DNA from 3 places in the Streptomyces sp. XY431 genome. Region 2 is predicted to be linked to each of the others. Evidence: riboswitches for the same ligand, from Rfam matches in the RefSeq annotation. Region 2 holds a riboswitch; each other region holds the start of a gene.
What was found. Region 2 has a riboswitch for S-adenosylmethionine ahead of ADK60_RS21645 (aminotransferase class V-fold PLP-dependent enzyme). Riboswitches for the same ligand answer to the same signal wherever they lie in the genome.
Positions count from the first base shown of each region.

Region 1: another riboswitch for S-adenosylmethionine. It lies ahead of thrC (threonine synthase); the one in region 2 lies ahead of ADK60_RS21645 (aminotransferase class V-fold PLP-dependent enzyme).
Region 3: another riboswitch for S-adenosylmethionine. It lies ahead of ADK60_RS27265 (IclR family transcriptional regulator); the one in region 2 lies ahead of ADK60_RS21645 (aminotransferase class V-fold PLP-dependent enzyme).

Region 1 is NZ_LGDO01000147.1:173-8,851, forward strand. It holds gene ADK60_RS17500 (cold-shock protein) at 1-101, opposite strand, end outside; gene ADK60_RS17505 (ubiquitin-like small modifier protein 1) at 687-962, opposite strand; gene thrC (threonine synthase) at 1,014-2,294, opposite strand; SAM riboswitch class I at 2,313-2,444, opposite strand; gene ADK60_RS17515 (glucosyl-3-phosphoglycerate synthase) at 2,595-3,602, shown strand; gene ADK60_RS17520 (alpha,alpha-trehalose-phosphate synthase (UDP-forming)) at 3,653-5,131, shown strand; gene otsB (trehalose-phosphatase) at 5,106-5,957, opposite strand; gene ADK60_RS41950 (DUF3263 domain-containing protein) at 6,013-6,354, opposite strand; gene ADK60_RS17535 (cupin domain-containing protein) at 6,458-6,808, shown strand; gene ADK60_RS17540 (extracellular solute-binding protein) at 6,858-8,141, opposite strand; gene ADK60_RS17545 (ROK family protein) at 8,511-8,679, shown strand, end outside.
Region 2 is NZ_LGDO01000230.1:90,958-101,429, reverse strand. It holds gene ADK60_RS21680 (GntR family transcriptional regulator) at 1-120, opposite strand, end outside; gene qcrB (cytochrome bc1 complex cytochrome b subunit) at 243-1,904, opposite strand; gene qcrA (cytochrome bc1 complex Rieske iron-sulfur subunit) at 1,901-2,971, opposite strand; gene qcrC (cytochrome bc1 complex diheme cytochrome c subunit) at 2,968-3,777, opposite strand; gene ctaE (aa3-type cytochrome oxidase subunit III) at 3,965-4,585, opposite strand; gene ADK60_RS21655 (hypothetical protein) at 4,982-5,407, shown strand; gene trpD (anthranilate phosphoribosyltransferase) at 5,582-6,658, shown strand; SAM riboswitch class IV at 6,766-6,883, shown strand; gene ADK60_RS21645 (aminotransferase class V-fold PLP-dependent enzyme) at 6,938-8,302, shown strand; gene ADK60_RS21640 (Lrp/AsnC ligand binding domain-containing protein) at 8,340-8,621, opposite strand; gene ADK60_RS21635 (rhomboid family intramembrane serine protease) at 8,618-9,478, opposite strand; gene ADK60_RS21630 (hypothetical protein) at 9,680-9,952, shown strand; gene ADK60_RS21625 (NYN domain-containing protein) at 10,298-10,472, shown strand, end outside.
Region 3 is NZ_LGDO01000402.1:527-10,998, forward strand. It holds gene ADK60_RS27260 (SGNH/GDSL hydrolase family protein) at 1-1,226, shown strand, start outside; gene ADK60_RS27265 (IclR family transcriptional regulator) at 1,282-1,995, opposite strand; SAM riboswitch class I at 2,191-2,333, opposite strand; gene ADK60_RS45095 (DUF1963 domain-containing protein) at 2,461-3,201, shown strand; gene ADK60_RS27275 (VOC family protein) at 3,349-3,789, opposite strand; gene ADK60_RS27280 (alpha/beta fold hydrolase) at 3,989-4,675, shown strand; gene ADK60_RS27285 (MarR family winged helix-turn-helix transcriptional regulator) at 4,791-5,246, opposite strand; gene ADK60_RS27290 (nuclear transport factor 2 family protein) at 5,355-5,768, shown strand; gene ADK60_RS27295 (AI-2E family transporter) at 5,791-6,810, opposite strand; gene ADK60_RS27300 (hypothetical protein) at 7,163-7,528, shown strand; gene ADK60_RS27305 (DEAD/DEAH box helicase) at 7,674-9,842, opposite strand; gene ADK60_RS27310 (hypothetical protein) at 10,097-10,472, opposite strand, start outside.

The DNA of each region.
Region 1 (8,679 bases), on a different contig from region 2:
TGGATCGCGCTGTAGTGGACGAAGACGTCCGCACCACCGTCGACCGCGATGAAGCCGTAACCCTTCTCCGCGTTGAACCACTTGACGGTGCCCTGAGCCATTCCGAACTCCCCTAGTGCTGTGCTGGCCCTTCACGCGCCCGCAGGTCTGCGGGCCCGGGTCTGGTTGGAGGCCGGCCCGGGGAACCCCCCCTGGGCACAGCCGCGCACGCCACAATCCTCCCGATGACGCCGAACGGCATCCGGCGAACGGGCGATTGCGTCGACCGCGGCTGAATGTATCCGGATCGACGCCCTCTGCAACAGGGTCAATGGCGGGGAATTCACCCGCGGCACCGTCGGACAGGACGGGCGCAATCGGGAGAAAGTCCTGCATTCTCCGCCGGACATAGCGGACGTATTACCCGAAATCCCCGCCAGAATTCTGACACCGGCCTGACATGTATCCAGGTCCCGGGTCCGCCCCGGCTCTCGCCGGACGGGAGCCGGCGGTGGTGGCGGTGCGGTGGATTCGTTCCCGGACCAGGGCTACGGGCGCGCCCTGTTCCCGGTCCAGCGACACTTTACTCCGCCCGGGACCGAAGATATTCCCGCCAAAATACGCGCGGCCGTCCGCGGCACGGAATTCCGTGCCGCGGACGGCCGTGGACGACGCGCCCGCCCCGGGGGGAACGGACCGCCCGCGGATCACCCGCCGGCGACCGCCGGGATGATCGAAATGTTCGCGCCGTCCTTGATCTCCGTCTCCAGGCCCTCGGCGAACCGCACGTCGTCGTCGTTCACATAGACATTGACGAAACGGCGCAGCTTGCCGGTGTCGTCGAGGATCCGCGCGGCGATCCCGGCGTGGTTGCGCTCCAGGTCGGCGATCACCTCGCCCAGCGTGGCGCCCTCGGCGGGCACCTCGCTGACGCCGCCGGTGTAGGTGCGCAGGATGGTCGGGATGCGGACGTTGGCGCTCATGGGGGGTCTCCTCGGTTTCGGGCGCTGAGCCGGTCGATCAGGGGGGCGGGATCAGGCGGAGGCCAGGCCGGCGCCCCGGAAGGCGTCCAGGGTCGGCCGGATGACGGCGGTCATGCCCGCCTCGGAGACCGCGTCGAGGGTCTTCAGCCCGTCACCGGTGTTGATGGCGACGGTCTCCTTCGACGGGTCCAGCTGCCCGGTCTCGATCAGCTTCTTGAGCACGCCGACGGTCACGCCGCCCGCGGTCTCCGCGAAGACGCCCTCGGTCCGGGCCAGCAGCCGGATCGCCGCCACGACCTCCTCGTCCGTGACGTCCTCCACCGCGCCGCCGGTGCGCCGGGCGATGTCCAGCACGTACGGGCCGTCGGCCGGGTTGCCGATCGCCAGCGACTTGGCGATGGTGTCCGGCTTGACCGGCCGGATCACGTCGTGGCCGGCCTTGAAGGCCGCCGAGACCGGCGAGCAGCCCGCCGCCTGGGCACCGAAGATCCGGTACGGCCGGTCCTCGACCAGGCCCAGCTTGATCAGCTCCTGCAGCCCCTTGTCGATCTTGGTGAGCTGGGAGCCCGAAGCGACCGGGATCACGATCTGCTCCGGCAGCCGCCAGCCGAGCTGCTCGCAGATCTCGTAGGCGAGCGTCTTGGAGCCCTCGCCGTAGTACGGCCGCAGATTGACGTTGACGAAGCCCCAGCCCTCGCCGGCCGGGTCGCCGATCAGCTCCGAGCAGAACCGGTTCACATCGTCGTAGTTGCCCTCGATGCCGACCAGCTCGCCGCCGTACACCCCGGCCATCACGACCTTGCCCTGCTCCAGGTCGTGCGGGATGAACACGCAGGACCGGAAGCCCGCCCGGGCCGCCGCCGCGCCGACCGCGCCGGCCAGGTTGCCGGTCGACGAGCAGGACAGCGTGGTGTAGCCGAACACGCGGGCCGCCTCGATGGCGCAGGCCACCACGCGGTCCTTGAAGGAGTGGGTCGGGTTCCCGGAGTCGTCCTTGATGTGCAGCTGACCGGTGAAGCCGAGCTCGCGGCCCAGGTTGTCCGCCTTCACCAGCGGGGTCCACCCCGGGTTGAGGTTCGGCTTGGTCGCCACGTCGGCCGGGACGGGCAGCAGCGGCGCGTAGCGCCAGATCGACGCCGGACCGGCCTCGATCCGCTTGCGCAGCTCCTCGGCGCCCTCGCTGCCGAAGTCGTAGGAGATCTCCAGCGGACCGAAGCACTCCAGACAGGCGAAGCTGGGACCGAGCGGGAACCGGGTGCCGCACTCGCGACAGGACAGCGCGGTGGCGGGGCCGAGGTCGACGGTGACGGGTGCGGCGGTGTCGATAGCCATGATGGGCGGAGGCCTCTCTCCTCATCTTCCCCGTGACGCGGTCGCGCCCGGGCCGGAATTGGCACCTGTCCCGCCGGGGCGTGAAGCCGACCGTGCGAGAAGGTTGCCGGGACGTCAACGGGCCGTTCCCTCAGTCCCTCTGGATGAGCTCTGTGAAGTTGTGGGTTGTGCTCAGCGGCGACCCCGGCGTGCGAAGGTCCGATCGCTGTACGAAGACTGTATCCGAAGGCATCGGTCCCGAACCCGACCGTCCGCCACGCGAGATGACCCGTCCCAACCGATCCCGTCGAGGAGAGCACCGTGCCCGCCGAACCGACCCCCGCGCTCCTCCCCGAGACCGCGTCCTGGCTGCGCCGGCGCTCGTGGACCGCGGCCGACCGACCGGTTCACACGCTCCCGGCCGCCAAGCGCGCCCTCGGTCCGGCGGGCACCGTCAGCGTCGTGCTGCCCGCCCTGGACGAGGAGGCCACCGTCGGCGAGATCGTCCGGGTCATCCGGCGGGAACTGATGGAACGACTGCCGCTGGTGGACGAGCTGGTGGTGGTCGACTCCGGTTCCGTCGACGCCACCGCCGAGGTCGCCGCCGAGGCCGGTGCCACCGTCGTCCACCGGGACGCCATCCTGCCCCGGCTGCCCGCCGCCCCCGGCAAGGGCGAGGTGCTGTGGCGTTCGCTGCTGGCCACCCGCGGCGAGATCGTCTGCTTCGTGGACGCCGACCTGCGCGAGTTCGACCCCGCCCTGGTCTCCGGCATCATCGGCCCGCTGCTCACCGAGCCGGACATCCACCTGGTCAAGGCGATGTACGACCGGCCGCTGGAGACCGACGGCGCGGTGGTGCCGGCCGGCGGCGGCCGGGTCACCGAACTGGTCGCCCGTCCGCTGCTCAATCTGCACTGGCCGGAACTCGCCGGTTTCGTCCAGCCGCTCGGCGGCGAGTACGCGGCCCGCCGCTCACTGCTCGAACGGCTGCCCTTCCCCACCGGCTACGGCGTCGAGCTCGGCCTGCTCGTCGACGCGCTGGAGACGGCCGGACTGGACGCGCTCGCCCAGGTGGACGTCGGCATCCGCCACCACCGGCACCAGGACGCCCAGGCACTCGGCCGGATGGCGGCCACCATCTACCGCACCGCACTGGAGCGGCTGGACCGCACCCACCGGCTGAAGGCCTCCGCCGACCTGGTCCGCCCACTGCTCACCCAGTTCACCCGCGACCCGCTGACCCGCGCCTTCACCGCCCACACCCACCCGGTCACCGCGACCGAGCGGCCGCCGATGCACACCGTGCCCGAGTACGCCACCCGACACTGAGGACCCGTCCCGCGGGTTTGCCGCCCCGGAGCCCCGGCAACCAACCAACCATGGGTGATCTCACGACCGAGCGTTCGAATCCGACCGGCGCCGCCCCCGTCCTGGTGGCGTCCAACCGGGGGCCGGTGTCCTTCGGCACCGCGGACGACGGCACACTGACCCTCCGCAGAGGCGGCGGCGGACTGGTCTCCGGACTCTCCGCGATCGACGACCCGGACGCCGTCTGGGTCTGCGCCGCCCTCTCCGACGCCGACCGCCGGGCCGCCCGCGAGGCCCCGGACGGCCGGCTCGACCGGGCCGGCCACGACGTCGGCGGCCAGGCCGTCCGGATGCTCGGCATCGACCCGGAGACCTTCGCCCGCGCCTACAACGGCATCGCCAACTCGACCCTCTGGTTCGTCCACCACCTGCTCTGGAACACCCCGACCGCCCCCGTCTTCGACGCCGGCTTCCGCACCGAGTGGGCGGCCTACACCGCGTACAACACGGCCTTCGCCGAGGCCCTCGCCGCCGAGGCCGCCCCCGGCGCCGCCGTCCTGGTGCAGGACTACCACCTCTCGCTCGTCCCGGCGCTGCTCCGCGCCGCCCGCCCCGATCTGCGGATCGGCCACTTCTCGCACACCCCCTGGGCGCCGCCCGAGTACCTGCGGCTGCTGCCCGACGACATCGCCGAGGCCGTCCTCACCGGCATCCTCGGCGCCGACCGGGCGGGCTTCCTGACCCGCCGCTGGGCGCTCGCCTTCGCCGACTGCTGCGAGCGGTACCTCGACGCGGAGGTCGACCGCGAGGCGCTCACCGTGACGTACGCGGGCCGCACCACCGCCCTCGGCGTCCACGGCCTCGGCGCCGACGCCGACTTCCTGCGCGAGCGGGCCCACCGGCCGGACGTCGACGAGCGGCTCGCCACCCTGCGTGCGACCGTCGGCGACCGCCGCACCGTCGTCCGGGTCGACCGCACCGAGCTGAGCAAGAACATCGTCCGCGGCTTCCTGGCCTACCGGCACCTGCTGCGCACCCGCCCGGAGTGGCACGACCGGGTGGTCCACATCGCCTTCGCCTACCCGTCCCGCACCGACCTCGCCGAGTACCGGGCCTACACCGACCAGGTGCGGGCGCTCGCCGCGGAGATCGAGGCGGAGTTCGGCACCCCGGACTGGCGGCCGCTGGTCCTCCACGTCGACGACGACTTCCCGCGCTCGCTGGCCGCCTACCGGCTGGCCGACGTGGCCCTGGTCAACCCGATCCGGGACGGCATGAACCTCGTCGCCAAGGAGGTCCCGGTGGTCTCCGACCAGGGGTGCGCGCTCGTGCTCTCCCGGGAGGCCGGCGCGCACGCCGAACTCGGCCAGGACGCGCTGAGCGTCAACCCCTACGACATCGTGGCCACCGCCGAGGCGCTGCACGCCGGGCTCACCATGCCGGCCGAGGAGCGGGCCGACCGCTGCAAGCGGCTGGCCGCCGCCGCGACGGCGCTGCCGCCGCAGCAGTGGTTCCTGGACCAGCTCAACGCCCTGCGGCCGGGCGGCTGAGCTCCTCCTCCAGCGCGACCAGCAGTTCCACCACGCCGGCCGGGCCCGGGACCACCAGGTCCGCCCGGTCGGCGAGCTCGCGCACCGGCGCGTCCCCCACCGCGCCGCTGCACACCAGCAGCCCGGCCAGGCCCTCCGGGCGCAGCCCCTCCACCGCCGCGAAGGCCGGCACGTCCCCCAGGTCGTCGCCCGCGTAGAGCACCGAACGTGCCCCGCGCTCGCGCAGCAGCCCGGTCAGCGCCGCCCCCTTGTCCACCCCCGGCGGCCGCAGCTCCAGCACCAGCCGGCCCGGCTCCACCACCAGCCCGTGCTCGGCCGCCAGCCGCTCCATCGGCGCTCGCAGCAGCTCGAACGCGGCCGCCGGTTCGGCCGTCCGCCGGGTGTGCACGGCCACCGAGCGGCCCTTGTCCTCCACCCAGGTGCCCTCGGGCGCGCCGAGCGCCGCCAGCCGCTCCGCCAGCTCCGCCCGCACCGCGGCCACGCCCGGGTGCGGCGGCGGCGCGGTCAGCCGGCCGTCCTCCCAGCGCTCCGCGCCGTAGTGGCCGAGCACCACCACCCCGTCGATCCCGGCCAGCCCGCCGTACTCCACCGCCAGGGCGGCCGGCCGGCCGGTCACCACCGCGACCGCGCCGACCAGCGGCGCCAGCGCGCGCAGCGCGGGTGCCGCGCCGGGGTCCGCCCTGGCCCGGTCCGGGTCGGGGACGATCGGGGCGAGCGTCCCGTCGAAGTCGAGGGCGATCACGGCGTCACGGGGCGCGGCGAGCAGCGCTGCCAGCCCCGCGCGCCCGGCATCCGTCAGCGGTCGCGTCATGTCGGAAAGGCCCATGCCCGGCACCGTACCCAGCCCGGGCGGGGGCCACCCGTCGGGCGGGGGCGGCGCCTCAGCGGGCCGCCCGGCGGGCGTCGCGGACCCGGCGCAGCCGGTTGACCAGCACCGGGGCGTGCGCCAGCGCCTCCGGCCGGTCCAGCAGCCCGTTCAACAGCTGGTAGTACCGGGTGCTGGAGAGCCCCAGCTCCTCCCGGACGGCCCGCTCCTTGGCCCCGGCCGTCCGCCAGCTCCGGGCCTCCAGCGCCAGCACGGCCCGGTCCCTGGCGTCCAGCCCGGCCGGAGCGGCCGGGCCGGTCTGCTGCTCCGACCCGTCCTGCTGCCCCGCCCCGCCCTGCTGCCCCGGACCGTCCGTCCGCTCCGGTTCCGGCCGCGCCGCTTCCTCGTCCGCGCCCATCCGGGCCCACCTCCGCCCATCACTACGGAGTGTCATTCTCCCCCGCGGACCCGACACACCCTGCCCGCTGCGCCGCCCCGGTCCGCCGACTAGCGTCGCCCCCATGACCAGCATCCCGACCGCCGCCTTCGCCCTGCACGTCCCGACCGCCGAGCTCGAACCCGACCCGCTCGACCCGGCGCAGATCGTCTCCGGCACCCCCGAGGTGTCCGGCCTGGTGCTCTCCGAGTCCGCCTCCGGCGAGTCGGGCATCTGGCAGATCACCCCGGGCGTGGTCACCGACACCGAGGCGGCGGAGGTCTTCGTGGTGCTGAGCGGCCGGGCCACCGTCGTGGTCGACGGCGGCCCGGTGCTGGAGCTCGGCCCGGGTGTCGCCGGGGTGTTCCAGGAGGGCGACCGCACCACCTGGACCGTCCTGGAGACGCTCCGCAAGGTCTACACGATCACCTACTGACCACCTGCCGACCACCTACCGGCACCGACGCCGGTCGGCCGGGCCCGGGTCACTTGCGGATCCGGGCCGCCTCCTTCACCGCCGCCTGCTGGAGGTCCTCCAGCACCGGCTTGGGCTCGGCGGTCGCCGCCGCCCCGATGCCGGTCTTGATCCGGTTGGAGACCTCGGCCCAGGCCGGGTCGCCGAAGGGGTAGAAGCTCGCGTTGCCGAGCCCGGCCGCGAACTGCTTGAGGTCCGCGTGCTTCGGATCCGCGGTCATCGTGTCGAACGCGTCCTGGGTGACCGGCAGCAGGTTGTAGGTCTCGTCGAACTTGAGCTGGTTCTCCTTGGTGTAGACGAAGGAGAGGAAGCGGCGGATCTCGTTCTTGTGCCCGTTGGCCTTGAACGCCATCATCCAGTCGGCCACCCCGAGGCTGCCGGTCTTCGCCAGGCCGTCCTTCTTGGGGATCGGGGCCGTACCGAAGTCGATCTTGCCGTTGGTGGCCATCCGCAGCAGCGTCGGGTGGCCGTTGAGCATCGCCACCTTGCCGGCCGCGAAGTCGCTGTACACCGGGGTGCGGTTCATCTTCCCGGGCTCGGGGTACGTCAGGCCGGTGGCGACCAGGTTGCTCCGCAGCCAGCTGAAGGTGGCCTGGTTCTTGTCGCTGTCGATGGTGTAGTTGCCGACGTCGTCGGAGAGGCTGCCGCCGCCGCTCAGCGTCCAGAGCATCGACTCGGCCGGCGCCTCCTCGGGCCCCAGCGGCAGCCCGTACGGGGTGACGCCCGGGACCTTGGCCTTGATCTTCTCGGCGGCCGCCTTGAGCTCGTTCCAGGTGGTCGGCGGCTGGGCGATGCCGGCCTTCTGGAAGATCGCCTTGTTGTAGAAGAGCACCCGGGAGGAGGAGACGAACGGGATGCCGTACTGCGTACCGAGCACCTGCCCGGCGTGCGAGAACGACTCCATGATGTTGGCCTGGGTCTCCAGCGAGAGCACGTCCGAGGCGTTGTACAGCCGGTCCGCGGCGGCCTGGTCGGCGAAGCCGCCGGTCTGCAGCAGGTCGGGGGACTTGCCGCTCCTGACCAGCTCGTCGACCCGCTTGCCGATGTCGGTCCAGCTCGCCACCTCGACGTCCACCTTGATGCCCGGGTTGGCGGCCTCGAAGCGGCGGGCGACGTCGTCCCAGTACAGCTTGGAGCTGGTGTCCGCGCTCTCGCCGTAGTCGGCTGCCACCAGCCGGAGGGTGACCGGACCGTCGTCCTGGCCGCCGCAGCCGGTGAGCACGAGGGCTCCGGCCAGGGCGCCTGCCATCGCGACGCCGAACAACCGGGTGGGGACCTGGGCGCGCCTGTCCAACGCGGGTACCGCCTTCGGGGGGATCCTGCTGAGGGGAAACGGACCGGATCGGGGGAGATCCGGCCGGGGGGAGGCCGCAAGGGTGCCAAACCGGGCATGCGGTGGTCCAGACCTCAGGCCCCCGAGCGCCGGGTAGTTATCGAAGTGCGGGATTTGTTGCACACCGCGCAACAAAATCCGCGAATCCGACCTCTTGAACGCCCTTCCGCGCCCTGTCGCGCCGTGCCGCGCCCTCCCGGCGACCCGCCCGGCGGCCCGCGCAAAGTGCCGCATCCCGCACACTTCTGCGACAAAGCTCACCCCTTTGGACCAGACCAATGCGACAACTGGACTAGACCTCTTAGACCGGACCGGGGGAAACTGTCCCCCGTGAAGCACGTCATCGCACTCGATGTTGGCGGCACCGGCATGAAAGCCGCGTTGCTCGCCCAGGACGGCTCCGTGCTGTTCGAAGCACGACGCCCGACCGGGCGGGAACACGGCACGGACGCCGTGGTCGCCGCCATCCTCGACTTCGCCGCCGATCTGGCGGACGAGG
Region 2 (10,472 bases):
GCGGACGGTGGGCAGCCGCAGTCCGGTCGCCAGTTCGCCGGTCCGGGCCTGTTCGGCGATCTGGGCCCGGATCTGCTCGTACGGGGGAGTGCCGGCGGCGGGGTCGACGGACAGCTGCACAGGGGCTCCTGACGTTCGGCGGGGCGCCGCGAGCGCCCCGGGGTACGGGAAAGCCCGAGGGCCGCCGACCAGAAGAACTCTGGTCAGCGGCCCTCGGGGTGCGACGCGGGGTGCGTACGGGATCAGTGGTGGCCGTGGCCGCTGGTGATCTCGTGGTGCTCCTCGGAGGTCGGCTTGGGGATCTGGCTGCTCTCGCCGTAGAAGCCGCGGGAGATCTTCGCCCGGGTGCGGTCGAGGACGTTGGCCTTGCGGGCCACGCCGTTCTCGTCCGTCTCGGCCGGCAGCTCGAACGGCTCGATCTGCTCGTGCGCGGTGAGCTTGTGCAGGTCCTTCTGCGGCAGCTGGGCGTGCACCTCGACGAACTCGCCGTGCGGCAGGCGCTTGATGACGCCGGTCTCGCGGCCGTGCAGCACCTTCTCCTTGTCACGGCGCTGGAGGCCGAGGCACCAGCGCTTGGTGATGATGAAGACGAGCACCGGGATCACGAACATGCCCACGCGGACGAAGTAGGTGACCGAGTTGATCGACAGGTGCAGGTGGGTGGCGAACAGGTCGTTGCCACCGGCCGCCAGCAGGACCAGGTAGAGGCTGATCCAGGCGGCACCCAGCGCGGTGCGGACCGGGGCGTTGCGCGGGCGGTCCAGGATGTGGTGCTCGCGCTTGTCGCCGGTGATCCAGCCCTCGATGAAGGGGTAGGCGGCGATCGAGACCAGCACCATCGGGAAGAGGACCATCAGCGGGATCGCCACACCGAGGTTCAGGGTGTGGCCCCACAGGCTGATCTCCCAGCCCGGCATGATGCGGATCAGGCCCTCGGAGAAGCCCATGTACCAGTCCGGCTGGGCGTCCGTGGACACCTGGTCGGGACGGTACGGGCCGTACGCCCAGATCGGGTTGATCGAGGCGATCGCCGAGATGGCCGCGATCAGACCGAAGACCAGGAAGAAGAAGCCACCGGCCTTGGCCATGTAGACCGGCATCAGCGGCATGCCGACGACGTTCTTCTCGGTCTTGCCCGGGCCCGCCCACTGGGTGTGCTTGTGGTAGAAGACCAGGATCAGGTGCGCCACCAGCAGGCCGAGCATGATGCCCGGGATCAGCAGCACGTGGATGGTGAAGAACCGCGGCACGATGTCGTGGCCGGGGAACTCGCCCCCGAACAGGAACATCTGGACGTAGGTGCCGATCAGCGGGGTCGCCAGGACGGCGCCCTCCATGAACCGGATACCGGTGCCGGAGAGCAGGTCGTCGGGCAGCGAGTACCCGAAGAAGCCGTCGAACATGCCCAGGACCAGCAGCAGGAAGCCGAAGACCCAGTTGATCTCGCGCGGCTTGCGGAACGCGCCGGTGAAGAAGACGCGCATCATGTGCACGAACATCGCCGCGACGAAGACCAGGGCCGCCCAGTGGTGGATCTGGCGGACCAGCAGGCCGCCGCGCACCTCGAAGCTGATGTCGACCGTCGACGCGTACGCCTCGGACATCGGGATGCCCTTGAGCGGGACGTACGAGCCGTCGTAGATGACCTCGCCCATCGAGGGCTTGAAGAACAGCGTCAGGTAGACACCGGTCAGGATGATGATGATGAAGGTGTAGAGGCAGATCTCGCCCAGCATGAAGGACCAGTGGTCCGGGAAGATCTTCCGCAGGTTGGTCTTGGCGAGGGAGTAGATCCCCAGCCGACCGTCCGTCCAGTCCGCCGCCTGCTCCCACTTGTTCGCGGGCTTGGCGCGCGTGCTGGCGGGCTTGGTGGCGCCGGAGGTGGTGCTGCTCGTACTGCTCATCGAGCACGCTCCCAGTAGCTCGGGCCGACGGGCTCGTCGAAGTCGCCGTGGGCGACCAGGAAGCCCTTCTCGTCAGTGGTGATCTTCAGCTGCGGCAGCGGGTGGCCGGCCGGGCCGAAGATCACGCGCGCGCCGTCCGCCAGGTCGAAGGTCGACTGGTGGCAGGGGCAGAGCGCGTGGTGGGTCTGCTGCTCGTACAGGCTGATCGGGCAGCCGACGTGGGTGCAGATCTTGGAGTAGGCGAGGATGCCCTCGAAACCCTTCTCCTTGGACTTGTCGTCCTTGATGTCCTCCGGCGCGATGCGCACCAGCATGAGGGCGTCCTTGGCGATGCGCTGCTGGAAGTCCTCGTCGTGGGTGTGCAGGCCCTCGGGCATCGCAAAGGTCAGCGACCCCTGGATGATGTCCTCGGCCTTCATCGGCTGGTTGGTGTTCATGTTGATGAGCTGCAGGGGCTTGGCGTCGGTCGCCTCCTCCCAGCCGGTGTGCTCCAGCTTGTCCTCGGGCAGCGGGCCCAGGTCGCGCAGGAGGACCACACCGGACAGCGGCACCAGGGCCATCGAACCGATGAGGGTGTTGCGGATCATCTTGCGGCGGCCGAAGCCGGACTCGGCGGCACCGGTCCGGAACTGCTCGATGACGTCGGCGCGAACCTCGTCGTCGGCCTCGATCGGGTGACGCTCGGCCGGGATCTCGTGGTCCGACATCAGGGTGCGGGCCCAGTGGACCGCGCCCGCGCCGATGAGGAACAGCGCCAGGCCGAGGGTCATGCCGAGCGCGAAGTTCATTGCGCTGACGTGGCCCAGCGGCCAGATGTAGACGATCTTGTCCGGGTCGATGGCCACGTACGAGGCGATGAAGCCGATCGTGGCGAGCATCGAGACGACGAACATCAGCGACACCTGGCGCTCGGCCCGCTTGGCGGCCCGCTCGTCGATGTCGGTGCGACGCGGCTCGTGGGCCGGCAGGCCCGGGTCGGCGAACGGATCGCCGTGGGCGGCCACCTCGTGGTGCCCGGCGGAGCCGTGGGACTCCGGGAGCTTCTCTTCTGACATGTCGTGGCTCATGACTTCTTGGCCTTGGTGGTGTGGGCGGCGACCCAGATCGCGACCGCGATGAGCGCGCCGAGACCGAAGATCCAGCCGAACAGGCCCTCGGTCACCGGACCGAGGCTGCCGAGCGTGAGACCGCCGGGGTTGGGCTCATCGTTGGTGGTGTGGCGGACGAAGGCCACGATCTGCTTCTTCTGCTCCTCGGGCATGGTGCTGTCCGGGAACGACGGCATGTTCTGCGGGCCGGTCTGCATGGCCTCGTAGATGTGCTTGGCGTCCACGCCCTCCAGGGACGGGGCGTACTTGCCCTGGGTCAGGGCACCGCCCTGGCCGGCGAAGTTGTGGCACTGGGCGCAGTTGGTGCGGAACAGCTCGCCACCCTTGGACAGGTCGTCCGGGTTGGTCGAGGTGTACTGCTCCTCGGTCGGCGTGACCGGACCGGGGCCGAGCGAGGCAACGAAGGCGGCGAGCTGGTCGATCTCCGCCTGCGAGTAGATGTTCGGCTTGCTCGGCACCTGGGCGCCGGGCTGCTGGGCCGGCATACGGCCGGTGCCCACCTGGAAGTCGACCGCGGCGGAGCCGACGCCGACCAGGCTCGGGCCGTCGCTGCTGCCCTGCCCGTTCAGGCCGTGGCAGGAGGAGCAGCCCACGGCGAAGAGCTTCTTGCCCTCATCGATCGCGAGCGACTGCGCCGCCACGTCGGCCTGAGCCTTGCCGGCGGGCGCGAACGCGGCGTACAGCCCCCCGGTTGCCGCCAGGGCGAGAAGTAGGACGACCAGCGCCGCCAGTGGGTGGCGCCGTCGTGCGGAGAGCTTTTTCACGGAATAACCCCGGTGTCAGGATCTGGTCGACTGGTGGTTGCACCCGGCGGCCGGTCTGGCCGGCACGAGGCTGCCTGTCCAAGGCTGCGCGCGCGGTCGGTCGGTGGGAGCGTCGCCACCGGCGAAATCGGGCCGTCGCCGGTGAGGGCGGGACCCGGGGCCGGTGGCCAGCGACCTGATCAGCTGGTTACTTGATCAGGTAGATGGTCGCGAACAGGCCGATCCACACGACATCGACGAAGTGCCAGTAGTACGACACCACGATGGCGGCAGTGGCCTGCTCGTGCGTGAAGCGCTTGGCTGCGTACGTCCGTCCCAGGACCAGCAGGAAGGCGATCAGACCACCCGTCACGTGCAGACCGTGGAAGCCGGTGGTCAGGTAGAACACCGTGCCGTACGCGTCGGAGGACAGCGAGAGGCCGTCCTTCTTGACCAGCTCGGTGTACTCGAAGATCTGGCCGCCGATGAAGATCGCGCCCATCACGAAGGTGATGACGAACCACGAGCGGAGCTTCTTCACGTCCCCGCGCTCGGCGGCGAAGACGCCGAGCTGGCAGGTGAGCGAGGAGAGCACCAGGATCGTGGTGTTGACCGAGGAGAAGGGCACGTTGAGGGCGTGCGCCTTCTCGGTCCAGAACTCCGGCCCCTTGACGGAGCGGAGCGTGAAGTACATCGCGAAGAGGGCCGCGAAGAACATCAACTCGGAACTGAGCCAGACGATCGTTCCGACGCTGACCATGTTCGGCCGGTTGACCGATCCGTGCGCGTGCCCGGTTTCTACTGCTGTTGCTGTCGCCACGACGGACATTATGTCGGTCCCTTATTCCGTCTTCACGTCGGGGGGTCACCCTCGGAGTGTCCGGTGCGTGCGGTATGCCCCCCTGGGGCCCGACAGAGCGTCCGGACTGCCGCTGAGCAGCGGCGTGTCCCTTTTCTGACGGTTGCTCGAAGGGCCCGTCCGGACCCTGTCCGGCGTGTCGTGACGGGCTTCCGGGTGCCGTCGGGGGTAAGGGGAAGTTCCACTCGTCCGCCGTACGGGTGGACCGTGCGGGCTGGGGTGACGCGCCGTGCTCCGCCCGGACCAGTCGCGGAGGCGGCGCCGTCGGGAAGAGATCGCGCGGGAGGGGCTCGGCGGGCGGTGATCGGGAGTAGCATCCGGGGAGAGGCGAACGTGGTCCGGATCACACGTGAGGGAGCAGGGCCCATGGCGTACACGACCGACGAGACGCTGACCGTTCTCGTCTACAGCCACGACCGAACCACCCGCGAGCAGGTGCTGACCGCTCTCGGGCGGCGGCCCGCGGAGGACCTGCCGGAGCTGGCCTACCTGGAGTGCGCGACCACCCCCGCGGTGCTCAAGGCGCTGGAGAAGGGTGGCGTCGACCTCTGCGTCCTGGACGGTGAGGCGGTGCCGGCCGGCGGGCTCGGGCTCGCGCGGCAGCTGAAGGACGAGATCTACGGTTGCCCGCCGGTGCTGGTGCTGATCGGCCGGCCGCAGGACTCCTGGCTGGCCGCCTGGAGCCGGGCCGACGCGGCGATCTCCCAGCCGGTGGACCCGGTGGCGCTGGCGGAGGCCGCCGCCACGCTGCTGCGGGCCAGGCTGGCCAAGCGGGCGCCCGCCGTTCGCTAGCCGTACCGCTCCGTCCCGGTCTGCACCGGTGCGGCCGGGCCGCGTCTCACCCCGCGTCTCAGTACAAGAGAAGAAGGGTGAACGGCGGAGCCCCGGCGCCCCGCCGCTCGATAGGCTGACTCCGTCCCTACGTCCTTCCCCGGTCAGCCGGGGCAGCGAGAGCTGGAGTCAGCCATGGTGAACGTGCAGCCTGCGAACGGTGGTAGCGACCCCGCGCAGGTGGTCCGCTCCTGGCCGGACATCCTGTCGGCGCTGCTGAGGGGAGAGGACCTCGACCGCTCGGCCACCGCGTGGGCGATGGACCGGATCATGAGCGGCGAGGCCTCCCCGGTGCAGGTGGCCGGGTTCATGGTGGCGCTGCGGGCCAAGGGCGAGACGGTCGACGAGATCTCCGGGCTGGTCGACTCGATGTACGCGCACGCCGAGCCGCTGGACATCCCCGGCCCGGCGGTGGACATCGTCGGTACCGGCGGCGACCGGGCCAAGACCGTCAACATCTCCACCATGTCGGCGATCGTCGCCGCCGCGGCCGGCGCCAAGGTGGTCAAGCACGGCAACCGGGCCGCCTCCTCGTCCAGCGGTTCCTCGGACGTGCTGGAGAAGCTGGGCATCAGTCTGGACCTCCGGCCGCGCCGGGTCGCCGAGATCGCCGAGGAGGTCGGGCTCACCTTCTGCTTCGCCGCGACCTTCCACCCGTCGATGCGGCACGCCGCGCCGGCCCGGCGCGACCTCGGGGTGCCCACCGCGTTCAACATCCTGGGGCCGCTGACCAACCCGGCCCGGGTGACGGCGCACGCGATCGGCTGCTTCGACACCCGCCTGGCGGGGCTGATCGCCGGGGTGCTCGCCCGGCGCGGTGCCACCGCGCTGGTCTTCCGGGGCGACGACGGACTGGACGAGCTGACCATCAGCACCACCTCGCGGGTGTGGGTGGTCCGCGACGGCGCCGTCACCGAGACCGCCTTCGACCCGCGCGAGGTCGGCATCGAGCCGGTCGGCATCGAGGCGCTGCGCGGCGCGGACCCGGCGTACAACGCGGAGGTCGCGCGCCGGGTGCTGGCCGGGGAGCACGGCCCGGTCCGGGACGCGGTGCTGCTGAACTCGGCGGCCGCGCTGGTGGCGCTGGACCTCACCGACGCGCCGCTCGCCGAGCAGCTCGGGGCGGCCATGCGGCGTACCGCGGCGGCCGTCGACTCGGGTGCCGCGCGGGACCTGCTGAAGCACTGGTCGGAGGCCACCGCCCGGGCGTGACACGGCGGTTGGGGCCCATCGGGAATCCTCCCGGTGGGCCCCTGTCGGTGTCCGGGATGTGGACTCTTGTTTGACCGGGGGACGGACCCGACCTAAAGTCTTGGCCAGGTCATGAGCGACAGCGACAAGCCCCAGCTTGCTGTCCGGCAACCCTCCGTCCGTGGCGGGGTGCCCTGGGTGAGGACCGGGCCGTGCGGCGAGCCGTCCGCGTGGCAAGCGCGGACACCCGGATCATCACGCACTCCCGGGGTCCCTGACCCGTAGACGGAGTGCATCCTCATGTCTCTCGCGACCGACCTCCTCGCCCCCCTCCCCGTTCTCGGCCACGATGTCGAGGTCCCGCTCGCCAACGGTGACAAGGTCGCCTACGCGGCGCTCGACTACGCCGCCAGCGCCCCGGCGCTCCAGCGGGTCTGGGACGAGGTCGCCGCCTACGCCCCCTACTACGGCAGCGTGCACCGCGGCGCCGGCTACCTGTCCCAGCTCTCCACCGACCTGTTCGAGCAGAGCCGCCGCACCGTCGCCGAGTTCCTGGACCTGCGCGAGGGCGACCAGGTGGTCTTCACCCGCGCCACCACCGACTCGCTCAACCTGCTGGCCGGCGCCGTCCCGGCCGGGACCCAGGTGTTCGCCTTCGAGACCGAGCACCACGCCTCGCTGCTGCCCTGGGCGCACGCCGGTCTGACCGTCACCTGTCTGCGCGCCCCCCGTTCGCACGCCGAGGCGGTCGCCGCCTTCGACGCCGCGCTCGCCGAGGCGCCCGAGGGCCCGAAGCTGCTCTGCGTCACCGGCGCCTCGAACGTCACCGGCGAGCTCTGGCCGGTCGCCGAGCTGACCAGGACCGCCCACCGGTACGGCGCCCGGGTGGTGCTGGACGCCGCGCAGCTGGTCCCGCACCACCGGGTCTCGGTGCGCGAGCTGGGTGTCGACTGGATCGCCTTCTCCGGCCACAAGCTGTACGCGCCGTTCGGCGCCGGGGTACTGGCGGGCCGGGCCGACTGGCTGGACGAGGCCGAGCCCTACCTGGCCGGCGGCGGCGCCACCCGTACGGTGGCCCGGGAGACCGACGGCTCGGTGGCCGTGCAGTGGCACACCGGCCCGGCCCGGCACGAGGCCGGCTCCCCGAACGTCATCGGCGTGTACGCGATCGCGGCGGCCTGCCGGGCGCTCACCGAGGCCGGGTTCGACGCGCTGGAGGCGCGCGAGCGGGCGCTGGTGGCCCGGCTGAAGGCCGGTCTGGCGGAGGTCCCCGAGGTCAGGGTGCTGAACCTGTTCGGCGCCGACGCGGACCGGGTGGGCGTGCTGTCCTTCGTGGTCCGGGGCTGGAACAGCTCGCACTTCTCGGCCGCGCTGTCCGCCGAGTACGGCATCGGCGTGCGGGACGGCCTGTTCTGCGCCCACCCGCTGGTGCGCACGCTGCTCGGCGACGAGGAGGCCGCGCCCTCGGAGTGCGGCGCGCCGGAGGCTTCGCTGCCGGGCGAGCGCAGCCTGAACGCGATCCGGGTGAGCTTCGGCGCCGGTACCCCGGACGAGCACGTGGACCGGTTCCTGACCGCCGTCCGCGAGCTGGTCACGGACGGCGCGGCGTGGAGCTACCGGAACGAGGGCGGCCGCTGCGTCGCGGACACCCGCCGGGAGGGCTGAGGCCCCGTCCGGCCCCTCCGGCCGGCCGCGCTGTCGGCTACTCCTCCAGGCCGATCGCGAACGCGGCCTCGAGGTCGTGCTGGGAGTAGGTGCGGAAGGCGATCTGGGTCTCGGTGTGCGCCACGCCCGGGACCTTGTTCAGCCGGCCGGGGATCACCTCGGCGAGGTCGTCGTGCCGGCGCACCCGCACCATCGCGACCAGGTCGTAGCCGCCGGTCACCGAGTAGACCTCGCTGACGCCCTCGATGGCGGCGATCGCCTCGGCGATCTCCGGGATGCGGTCGACGCTGGTCTTGATCAGGACGATGGCGGTGATCACGGTGGCGTACTCCTTTGTGAGGTGCCGCCAGGGTAGCGGGCGTCGGCCGCACCGTCGCGGGGGTGGGGGCGGGTGCGGGTGCGGGTACGGCGGGGTCGGCGCTCGGCCAGGGTGCAGGCGTACAGGAAGCCCGCCATGAAGCCGATCACGTGCACCAGGTACGCCACCCCCGGTCCGGCGGAGTGCACCGACCACCACTGGAGCGCGAACCAGAGGCCCAGCACCAGCCAGGCCGGGAACCGCAGCGGCAGGAAGAGCAGCAGCGGGACGAGCGTGGTGACCCGGGCGTGCGGGTGGAACCGCAGGTAGGAGCCGAGCACGGCGGAGATCGCCCCCGAGGCGCCGATCAGCACCCGGGTCGAGTCCGCCGAGTGCGCCTCGGCCAGCGCGAAGCCGTAGGTGGTCACTGCGCCGGCCGCCAGGTAGAAGAGGAGGAACCGGGGGCGGCCGAGCCGGCGCTCCACGGCGGGGCCGAAGACGTGGAGGAAGAGCAGGTTGCCGAGCAGGTGCAGCCAGCCGGCGTGCAGGAAGAGCGCGCTGAGCACGGACAGCGCCGGGTGCTTGCCGGGGGTGGCCGAGGCCGGGCAGCCGGGTACCGGCTCGGGGGCCTCGGCCAGTTGGTCCGCGGTCAGCGGGTGACCGGTCAGGAGCTCGGCGGGGACGGCCCCCCAGCGCTGCTCGTAGCGCTGCTCGGCGCAGACCCGGGCCTGGTCCCGGCCGTAGAGGGGGTTGAGCCCCGCCGCCGGTCCGAGCAGGAAGACCGCGGTGTTCAGCGCGATCAGCGCGTAGCAGACGGCCGGGGCGGTGGCGGCCGGTCGGCCGCGGTGCGCGCCGGGGTGGGGGACCGGGATCGCCATGGGCTCCAGCATCCCCCCGGTGCCGGGCGGGCACCGCGCGGTTACGGCAGGTGGGCTACCGCCCGGGAGTGATCGGCCGGTAGCCGGGAAGGTTGCCCCAGGCAATAGGCTTGGGGCGGGCATTCCCGCCTCCCGCCGCCGACGCCGGGGCTCCGGGGGGAGCGCCTGAGCCCGTTCCGGGACCACCCGAGAGGACCCCCGATGACCGTCCCCGCCCTGACCGCCGAGACGCGCTGGCGCTGCACGCTCTGCGGAAACCTGACCCGCTTCGACGTGACCCGGACCGCCCGGGTGACCGAGTTCCTCCACTTCGACCTGGCCGGCGAGTCCAAGGTCGAGGAGACCCAGGTGCTCAGCGAGACCGTGGAGTCGGTGCGCTGCCGCTGGTGCAACGCCGTGGACCAGGTCGAGCTGGTCGCCCGTCCCGGTGCGGACGAGGCGGCCGAGGCCGCCGAGGCTCCCGAGCAGGGCTGACCGCCCGGTCCGTGCGGTGGGCGGTGAGCGGCGTGGCCGCCCGCCGCACGGGACAATACAGAGAGAACGCACGGAGTGTGACGGGGGTGGCGGCCGAGGGCCGTACCCCGCTGGACCAGGATCGGAGCCGAGGACGTGGTGGACGCAGCGAAGGAGCCCGCCGGGCCGCAGGGGCGGCAGCCCGCTGTGGACGCGCAGGCGCCGGACGCGGCAGTGGCCGCCCCCTCCGACACCGAGGTCCCGGCGGAGGCGCCCGCGGGTGAGGAGTCCGGCGCCGGTGAGGAGCCGGCGGCAGCGGACGGCGGAGCAGCGGGGTCGGCGGGACCGGCGGGGGCGGACGAGGCGCTGGACCGGCCGCTCCCGGAGGGGGTGCGCCGACGGGTGGTCGGTCTGGCCTCCGACGCGCTCGGCGGTCTGCCGCTCGGCGAACTGCCCCAGTCGCTGCGCCAGTACGCCAAGTTCACCCCCGCCCGCCGGGCCAAGTACGCGGCGACCGCGCTGGCCGCGGCGCTGGAGGCGG
Region 3 (10,472 bases), on a different contig from region 2:
CCGCCTCCGCCACCGCCGCCACCACCACCGGGGGCGCGGCCTCGGCGCACCCGCAGCGCTGGTCGGCCGCGTGGTCCGCGCCGATGATGCGGCCCTCCGCGGCGCCGTGGTTCCGGACCTGGGCCGTGCAGGGCTTCGACCACCAGTCGGTGCGGCAGGTGGTGCGACTCGGCACGGGTGGCAAGGCCGTCCGGTTCCGGCTGTCCAATCTCTACGGGACGACGCCGCTGCGGCTGAGCGGGGCCAGTGTCGGCCGGGCGACCGACGGGGCGGCCGTCGTCCCCGGGACGGTGCTGCCGTTGCGCTTCGGGCACCGGGACTCCGTCGTCGTCCCCGCGGGCGGAGAGGTCGTCAGCGATCCGGTGCCGCTGCCGGTGGCGGCCCGCGACCGGGTGGCACTGACCCTCTGGTTCGACGGCCCGACCGGCCCGGCCACCTACCACCAGCTGTCCATGACCACGACCTACCGGGCCGACGGCGACCACCGCGGGGACACCGGCGCGGCGGCGTTCACCGACGCCGTCCGGCCCGGGTACGGCTCCTGGTACTACCTCGGCGGGGTCGAGGTCACCGGCGGGCGGCCCGTGGGCAGGGCGGTGGTGGCGTTCGGCGAGTCCACCACCGACGGCTTCGGCGCCACCGTCGACGGCGACGACCGCTACCCCGACCTCCTCGCCGAGCGGCTCACCGCCGCCGGCCGGCCGCGACCGGTGCTCAACGCCGGCATCGGCTCGAACAAGATGCTCGCCGATTCCGCCTGCGCCGGGGACAGCGCCCTGAGTCGCTTCCGGCGCGACGTGCTCGACCGGCCGAACGTCGGCACGGTCATCGTCTCGCACGGCATGAACGACATCCTCCGCAGCGGCGACCAGATCTGCGGCGTGGACCGCGACGACCCGCCGGTGACCCTCCAGCGGCTGATCGACGCCCACCGCACCCTGATCCGGGCCGCCCACGCCCGGGGCGTCAAGGCAGTCGGCGCCACCCTGATGCCCTTCGGCGGCGCACCGTTCTGGACCGCGCAGACCGACCGGCTGCGCCGCGACCTGAATGAGTGGATCCGCACCTCCGGCGCGTACGACGCGGTGGCCGACTTCGACCGCGCCATCGACCCCGAGGGCACCGGCGCGATCCCGGACGGCTACCACGCCGGCGACCACCTCCACCCCGGGCCGCTCGGATACCGCGTCATGGCGGACAGCATCGACCTGGACAGCCTGCGCTGACCCACCCTCGGCCGCGGGGGCGGACACCCCCCGCGGCCGGGGCGGCCGGGGCCCGTCAGGTGGGGCGGAGCGCCTCGGTGAGACGGTCGGCCGCCTCGACGACCGTCTGCGAGAGAAGGGCGCCGGGGTGGCGGGTGAGCCGTTCGATCGGACCGGAGACCGTGACGGCGGCCACCACCCGGTTGGCCGGCCCCCGGACCGGCGCGGAGACGGAGGCGACCCCGAGCTCGCGTTCCCCGATCGACTGGGCCCAGCCACGTCGCCGGACACCGCTCAGCGCCGTCGCCGTGAAGCGGGCCCCCTGGAGACCCCGGTGGAGCCGCTCGGGCTCCTCCCAGGCCAGCAGGACCTGGGCGGCGGCGCCGACCTTCATCGGCAGGGTGACCCCCACCGGGACGGTGTCGCGCAGGCCGGACAGGCGCTCGGCGGCGGCCACGCAGATCCGGACGCCGCCCTGCCGGCGGTAGAGCTGGGCGCTCTCCCCGCTGACGTCGCGCAGCCGGGCGAGGACCGGGCCGGCGGCGGCCAGCAGCCGGTCCTCCCCGGCGGCCGCCGACAGCTCGCCGAGCCGGGGGCCGAGGATGAACCGGCCCTCCACGTCCCGGGCGACCAGCCGGTGCTGTTCGAGTGCGACGGCGAGCCGGTGCGCCGTGGGCCGGGCCAGGCCGGTCACGGCTACGAGTCCGGCCAGGGTGGCCGGACCGGCCTCCAGGGTGCCGAGGATCGAGGTGACCTTGTCGAGCACGCCGACGCCGCTCGTGTTCTCCATGGATGTCTCCGTCTCAGATCCCGTGAGCCGCCCGGGGGCACGCTCACGGAGGCCCCCCGTGGGGAGCCGGGGGGGTGGTCAGCGAGGGCGAGCCGCAGAAGTGGGCCGAGTGCCTGCGCCGGGCACGAGACGGGTACGCGAAAGGTCCGGGACGGGAAGCGCCCGGGGGAAGGACAGCACAGAGAGCACCGTGTCTCCTCATCTTTCCCGCGCCACATTGGCGACAGGCCGGAGTTGGCACTGATCCCGCACGGCACGGCGCGTACTTCGGACGCCGGGTCGAACGGGGAGCTGCCGGGGCTTCGTAGGGCCGGTCCCTCCACCCCTCTGGATGATTCGCGAAGAACGATACAAGACTCCCCCTCCCACCTGCCAAGCCCCCGGTGCCTGAGCTGCGGTCGGACGGGGCCGACGGGGCCGACGGCGGCCCGGCACTGTCGGCGCGGTGTCCTACAGTCGGGCCGTATGACGACCCTGATCACCGAGGGCGGCCCGGTCGCGGCCGACGCGACGGTCACGCGCACCGGCGGCGTACCGCTCGCCCCGCCCGGCACCGCCTGGCCGTCCTGTGCCGATTGCGGCGGCCCGCTGCAGTTCCTCGCGCAGATCGTGCTGGACGGGTCCGGCGCCGCCGTCGCCGGATCTCCGGGGCCACAGGACCGGGTGCTGGTGCTGTTCGCCTGCCAGAACCGTCCGGGTGTCTGTCAGGACTGGGAGGCCCGCTCGGGTGCCAACCTCGCGCTGATCCTCCCGGCCCGGGGACTGGCGCCGATCCCCCTTCCGGTGCCGGCCGACCTCGACGAGGACGAGGACGAGGACGATGAGGACGACGACCTCGACGCCCCGGACGAGGACGAGGACGAGTTCGAGGAGGAGTTCGAGGAGGAGGTCCTGCTCCTCGGCGCCACCCGCGCCGCCGAACCCCAACTCCTGCCGGAAGCCCAGGACTTCGACAGTGCCCGCGCCGCCTGGGCGGCACGGGCCGGCCGCCCCCGGAACCACGTCCTCGGGCAGCTCAACGGCACACCGGCCTGGCTCCAGTACGACCAGACACCGAGCTGCGCGAGCTGCGCGGAGCCGATGCGGCTCGCCGTCCAGCTCCAGGAGGGGCCCGATCCCCTCACCGCCATGAACTTCGGCAGCGGCCGGGCCTACGCCTTCGTCTGCTCCCCCTGCACCGACGCGGTGTTCCTCTGGCAGTGCTGAGCCCCGGGGAGCCTTCCGCGCCTGGCCGGCGGCGTCCCTCGACCGCGCCCCCGACCATGACGTCTCCGGCCGGCTCCGGTCAGTGACGCCCGAGGCCGTCGGCCGGACGTCCCGCCCGACTACCCCGGGTGAAGCACTCGGTGGACGTCAGCCGAGTTCCTCGGCGAGGCCGACGACGATGCCCTCGGGGCCGCGGACGTAGCAGAGCCGGTAGACGTTCTCGTACTGAACGATCTCGCCGACGAGTTCGCCGCCGCGGGTGCGCAGCCGGGCGACGACGTCCTCGATGTCGTCGACGGCGAACATGACGCGGCGCAGGCCGAGCGTGTTCGCCGGGGCGTCCTTCGGTTCGGGGGCGATCGCCTTCGGCCGGTGGAACCGCGCCAGCTCCACCCGGCCGGGACCGTTCGGGACCCGCAGCATCGCGACGTCCTGGCGGACGTCCTGGAGGCCGATGACACGCTCCGCCCCGGGCCAGTCCAGCGGCCCCGATCCCTCCAGTTCCATCCCGAGCTCGACGAAGAACGCGACGACGGCGTCGAGGTCCTCGACGACGATGAGGACGTTGTCCATGCGCCGGATCGCCATGCGGGGCCTCCTGGGTGCGGTGGGGAGCAGCGCTGCAGTCACGGTAACCGCCGGGTGTCCTCGGCCCCGGTCCGGCCACCCGTTCGGATGCACCGTGCGCCCGGCTGGGGGCGCGGAAGTCGGGGGCACACCCGAGGCTGGAGTGGGCTTCGGCCCCAACGGTTTCCGTCATGGCTCAACATCGACGCAGGAGGACATCATGACGACCAAGGCCAGCATCGTCTTCGCCCACGGCCTCTGGGCCGACGGCTCGTGCTTCAACAGGCTCGTCCCCACGCTCCAGGCCGAGGGCCACACGGTGGCGTGCTCGCAGCACGGCCTGGACTCGCTGGAGGGCGACGTCGCGTGCGTCACCCGCTCCATCGACCACGTGCCCGGCCCGGTGGTGCTCGTCGGGCATTCCTACGGCGGCACCCTGATCACCAAGGCCGGCGTCCACGACCGCGTGGGCGCGCTGGTCTACATCGCCGCGCTCGCCCCCGACGAGGACGAGACCTCGCAGGACCAGCAGAGCAAGTTCCCCAGCACACCCGTCTTCGAGCGCCTCGACATCTCCGGCGGCCGCATCTGGCTCACCGAGGCGGGCATCGGCGACTTCTGCGGCGATCTGCCGGAGGAGGAGCAGAAGCTCGTCCTGGCGACGGGCGCGGTGCCCGTCGCGGACCTGTTCGGCCAGCAGGTCCCGGGCACCGCCTGGCGCACGAAGCCCAGTTGGTACATCGTCGCGAACAACGACCGCACCGTGAACCCGGACCTGGAGCGGGCGGCCGCCGAACGCATGGGCGCGAAGACCTACGCCGTCGACAGCAGCCACGTGCCGATGCTGTCGCACCCGGACTTCGTGCTCGACGTCATCCGCGACGCGGCGCGGAGCCTGGCGGCGTAGCGCGCGGCCACCCGGACCCGGGGCCCGTCCGGAGCGTCTCTCCGGATCGAGAGCCCCGGTCATGACACCCCGTCGCATCGGCCGATCCCCGCGGAGAGGCTGTCGGGCGGCGGGGTCAGTCGCGGTCGGGGGCGAACGGCCCCTCGTCGAGGAAGCGGCGCAGGAGGCGGGCGAAGGTCCGGGCCTCCGCCGGCGGCCAGTCGGCGAGGGAGGTCTCGATGTCGGCGGCCAGTCGTCGGCGGGTCACGGCGACGACGTCCTGACCGTCGTCGGTGAGCGCGAGCAGGGTCGCGCGGCCGTCGGCCGGGTCGGGGCGGCGTTCGAGCAGGCCGGTGCGTTCCAGGCGGTCGGCGCGGCGGGTGACGGTGGTGCGGTCGAGCCCGATCTCGCGGCCGAGGTCGGCGGCGCTGAGCGGGCCGGTGCGGGCGAGGCCGCTGAGGACCGGGTAGGTGAGGTCGTCGACCCCCTCGCCCAGTCCCTCGGTCAGCCGGGCGTGGAGGTTGGTGCGGGTGCTGCGCCGGAGGAGCAGCCCGAGGGCGTCGGCGATGTCCTGTCCTGTCGTATCGGTCACCCCTGAAGATTAGCGTGCGCGGGGCACGCTTCCCCTGCTACAGTCACAAGCGTGCTTCAAGCACGCATTGGACTCGCAAGGGCACCCGTCACCCCACCGGAGGAACCCATGAACCGCACCGCCGCCACCACCACCCGCACCGACATCCGCGCCGCCCTCACCGATCTCCTCCTCACCCCGGGCCTCGACCTCGACGAGGCCGCCGACCGGCACTTCGCCCCCGACTACCGCCAGCGCACCGACGGCAGCTGGGCGGACCGCACCGAGTTCCTCGCCCACATCGCCCACCTGCGCACCGTCGTCGCCGGCGGATCGGTCGCGGTGCACGACGAGCTCGCCGACGGCGACCGCTACGCCGACCGACACACCATGGAGGTCGTCAAGACCGACGGCTCCACCGTCCGGATGGAGGTCTACCTCTTCGCCGAGTTCGCCCCCGACGGCCGCTTCCGCCGCATCGAGGAGACCACCCTCATGCTGGAGGGCAGCGACGCCGACCGGAACCTCGGCAGCGCCCGCTGAACCGCCCCGGGCCCGGCCCGGGTCACCGCGCCGGACCCCGCCGGTCGGCGTGGACCGCCCAGAGCACCGAGACCAGGGGCACCGCGACCACCGCGCCGATGACCCCCGCCGCGATGCTTCCCGCGAGCACCGAGACGGCGACCACCACCGGGTGCAGGCTGACCGCCCTGCTCATCACCAGCGGGTGGAGCAGATGGCCCTCGATCTGGCCGATCACCACGATCAGCAGCAGCACCACGACCGCGATCACCGGCCCCCGGGCGGCCAGTGCCACCACGGAGGCGACCAGCATCGCGATCGGCGAGCCGACCAGCGGGACGAAGGACGCGAAGAACTCCAGCACGGTCAACGGCAGGGCCAGCGGCACGCCCAGGAAGTACAGGGCGATGCCGACCATCACCGCGTTGGTCGCGGCGACGACGAAGATGCCCCGGGTGTAGCCGGCGAAGGTCCGCCAGGCCACCTGGCCGCCCCGGTCGAGGTGCTCCCCGGCGGCGGCCGGGAACTGGGCGGCGGTCCACCGCCACATCCGGTCCCCGGAGTGCAGGAAGAACACCGACATGAAAACCGCGAGCGCGGCGCCGGTCCCCACCTCGACCAGCCGCCCGGCACCACTGAGGGCCGTGCTGATCAGGGTCGAGCGGTGCTCGGAGACGAAGTCGGCGACCTTCCGCTGGAGGTCGTCGAAGGTCTCGGGCGCGAGGTGGAGCGGCGCGCCCTCCAGCGCCTTCTCCAGGCGGTCCAGACCGCCCTGGAACTCCCGGCTCAGGCGGTCCACGTCGTTCGCCACGGTCTCGCCGATCAGGGCGAGCAGGCCGGCCGGCACCAGGATCGCGATTGCCAGGCCGATCAGCACGGCGAGCGGGCGGGGGACGACCCGGCCGGCCAGATCGACCAGCGGCCGGACCACCGAGGTGATCACCAGCGCGAGGAAGCCGGCCAGCGTGATCAGGTGGAACCGCCCCAGCACCGTCAGCACCAGGTACGCGGCCACCGCGACGGCGAGCAGCCGCCAGGCGTAGTCGGAGAGCCGGCGCAGCACGGGGCCCGCACCGGTCGCGGGGGCACTCGGACTCCGGGGGTCCGGGCGCCGGGGGCCGGGCCGCCTCACCGACATGCCGCACCGCCGCCGGGCGCGGAGCGCCGTCCGGGGAATCCTCCGGTACTGCTGGGGTGCGAGAGCGGCATGAACCCTGGATAGCGGTTGGAACGGCCCCATGGGGTGTTCCCGCGCCGACGGGCACCCGCCCGGCCGACGCCCGGGTGTTCGCCGCCGGCCCCCGGGGCTGGCGGCACGACCGGCCGCACCGAACGACACCGAACACCCTTTCCCCCCACAACACCCCGACTACGCTTGCCCGGACAGGACAGTGTTCGAACGAGGGGGGACCACCATGCCGTACGCGATCGGTGCCAGGGTGAAGCTGACCAGGGACGTTCCGGTCACCGCCGACGGCAGGGCCGCCGGCATCGGCTCCCCCGGCCCCCTCTCCCTCGCCACCGGCCTGACCGGCACCGTCACCGGCGCCGCCCAGGACTCCGCCGGCGCCTCCGACGCCCTCCGCGCGAGTTTCGACGAACAACTCCGCGGCGCCCGCCTGGACAGCTTCGCGGCCGGTCTGATCGACGACCTCCGCCAACGCGTCATCGCCGCCGGAGCCCCCGGCACCGGCACCGGCACCCGAACCAGCTACCGGGTCCGCTTCGACAACGGCTTCATCCTCGACGGCCTCGACGAATCCGCCCTGACCCCGGCCTGACCACCCGCCCGCCGCGCCCGGACCGCCGACGGGTCACCGCACTTCCCGATCCCGGCAATGGCAACCCGTCCGCCCCGACCTGCCCGGGTCGGCGGAAACACGTGCCTCTGCCGACCCCGTGGCGGCCGCGGTGTGGACGCCGAGCTCAGTCAAGCGGCAGGGCAGCCAGCCGGAGCTGTTCCTCCTCCACGATCCGAACCGCCAACGACTGCTCCGAAACATCCACAGCCTCCGGCGTCGACTCCGCCACCTCGCTCCGACGCGCGTACTCGTCGAAGAGCCGGTCCTTTGCCCGCAGGATCTCCAGCATCCGCTGATCGACACTGTCCGCGACGAGCAGCCGGTGCACCTGGACGCGCCGGACCTGGCCCATGCGCTGGGACCGGCCCACGGCCTGGCTCTCCAAGGTGGGCTTCACCTGCGGTTCGCACAGGATGACGACCGAGGCCGCCTGGATGTTCAGCCCCACACCACCGGCCTGGATCTGGCTCAGCAGCACCGCGTGGCCCGCCACCGCGGCGAACCGGTCCACCACGTCCTGGCGCCGCACCGCCGGGAGACTGCCGTCGATCGGACCGAACACCCCTCGGCCCAGTGATCCCCGGACGGCCGCCAGGACATCGTGGAAGAACGAGAACACCACGACCTTCCGGCCGTTGTCGGCAGCCTCCTCGACGATCTCCCGCAGTCGCTGAAGTTTCGCCGACCGCGCGGGGTCCGCGTACGCGGCGCGGCGCATGGCCATGAAGTTCCCGGCGGTAACGGCGGCCCGGTACGCCGCGAAGTCGGCCGGCGTGAACTCCTCCCACTCGTCGACGTGAACGGCATCAGGAAGCTCGGTGAGGACATCCTTCTGGTTGCGGCGGAGGTAGGCCGGAGCGACCGCCTTCCGGAACGACTTCGGACCGACCGCGGTCGAGCCGTTGTCGATCCGGGACAGCAGTTCGGGCTGGAGGTAGTGCACCAGGTTGCGGAACTCCTCGACCCGGTTCTCCATCGGAGTACCGGTGAGGAAGAGCACCCTCTCGACACGGTCGGTCCACGCGGCTACCGCCTGGGAGCGCTGCGCCGCGTGGTTCTTGACGTAGTGGGCTTCATCGACCACGACCATTCCCACGGCCTGTTCCGGAGGGACTTCCAGCTGGCGGAGGCCGTCGAATGTCACCACCACGACGCCTCCGTCGCGGATCCACTCGGCCCGTGCCGGTTCCCGCTCCGGGCCGTGGAACCGGTAGGCGCGCAGACTGCTCCAGGTCTCGATCTCCCGGGTCCAGTTGATGAGGACGCTCGCCGGACAGACGACGAGGAAGTGTGTGCTCCCTCGCGCCCGGAGGTGCGCCATCGCGGCGATCGCCTGAACGGTCTTCCCCAGGCCCATCTCGTCGCCGATGATCACCCGCTTCTGCCTGAGGGCGAATCGGGTTCCGAAGGCCTGGTAGCCGCGGAGTGAGACCTTGAACTGCGTTTCGTCCAGCGGCTCGGCCCGGACGCCGTTGGACAGTTCCTCGGGCAGAAAGCCCTCGGACGCGCTGACCTCATCCGGAGCGAGTCCCGCGACCTCGCCGAGAACGCCGTAGAACTCGGCCGAGCGGTACTCGAAGTCCGTCCACGCCTCGACCTCGGACGCCGGCGGCCGCAGGAGGTCCGCCGAAGCCTGTGCGAAGAGCATCGGTATCGCCTGCGCCTCCGACTCGGCGAGCAGAGCCGTGAGCTGCTCGACGGCGGCGAGGGCCTCCTGCTTGCGCTGCCGCCCGGCCAACAGACCGCGGATGACTCCCCGGGCCGGTTGAGCCGCGGCGACGAGGGCGGCGACCTCGCCGACAACGCGCTGCGCGACCTCATCGGCGCGGGCCGCCTCGGGACCGGCGACGACGAGCCGCTGAAGCGCGGTGACCAGTGCCGTGCTCGTGGCGTCCTGGTGGTCGACGTCGAGCCGGACCGCCACGCTCTGCTCGGCCGCCTCGGCGATCCGGCGAGCAGCGGCAATGGTCTGGGCAGCCGTCTGCGCACCGATTCCCGGGACCAGTTGCAGCGAGTACGCGGAGGCATCAACGATCCGCTGGACGGTGCTGAAACCCGCGGCCTCCAACGCACCGACCCTGAGGCGTCCCGCAGTCACGTCCCTGAGTCGGGCAACGGGGACGGTTTCCAGTTCGTCGCGAACCAGCCGGTCCCTCAGCGCGGTTGCTGCCCGGGTCACCTGCGCGACGGCACTCCGGTGATCCTCGGTGACCGCGAGCGCGGCCGCGTGGAGTCGCTCGGCATCCGCGAGGACGGCTTTGGGCTTGCGAAGGGTCCGTTGCCTGTCCGCCACGTACCACTCCTACCTCGTTCCGACCATCCGGCGCCCCCCTGGGCCTCATCATGATTGCACCCGAGCCCCGCCCGTACCGCCGCAACAGCACCATGCGTCCCTGACTGACGCCCGCAGTAAGGTGCGTGGCAGGACACCGGAGCCGTCCTGCAGCTTCCGCTCCCGCGTTGTCGAGCCTCCCGGCGCTTGGTGACTCAGGCGGGAGGCCGAACCTCCCGCCTGAGCCACCGAATTAATTGTCCGTCGACCAAGTGTCAGCCCAGGACGCGGATCGCCAGCACCGAGCCGTCCCGGCTCAATGAGACCGGCCCGTTCCACTTGGCGTCCCACTGTTCGTCGGACCACTCCTCACGGAGAGCGTAGGCGCCTCGCCGGTACTCCTCGACCCGGCCGGCCGCGAGGTCCTTGAACAGGTCCCTCGCGATCCCGGAGAACGCCTCCACCCGCGTGCCGTTCAACCGGAAGACGTGGTCCGTACCCACGAAGTCGACGCCATGCACCGAGTACGCGATGTCCTGGACGATCCCCGTGCCGGCATGCGTGTACTGCTCGAAATGGCGCTTCCCCTGACGCTTCGACAGGTACTTCGCGGTGGGTTCACCCCCTCCGCTGAAGGCCATCAGACCAGCC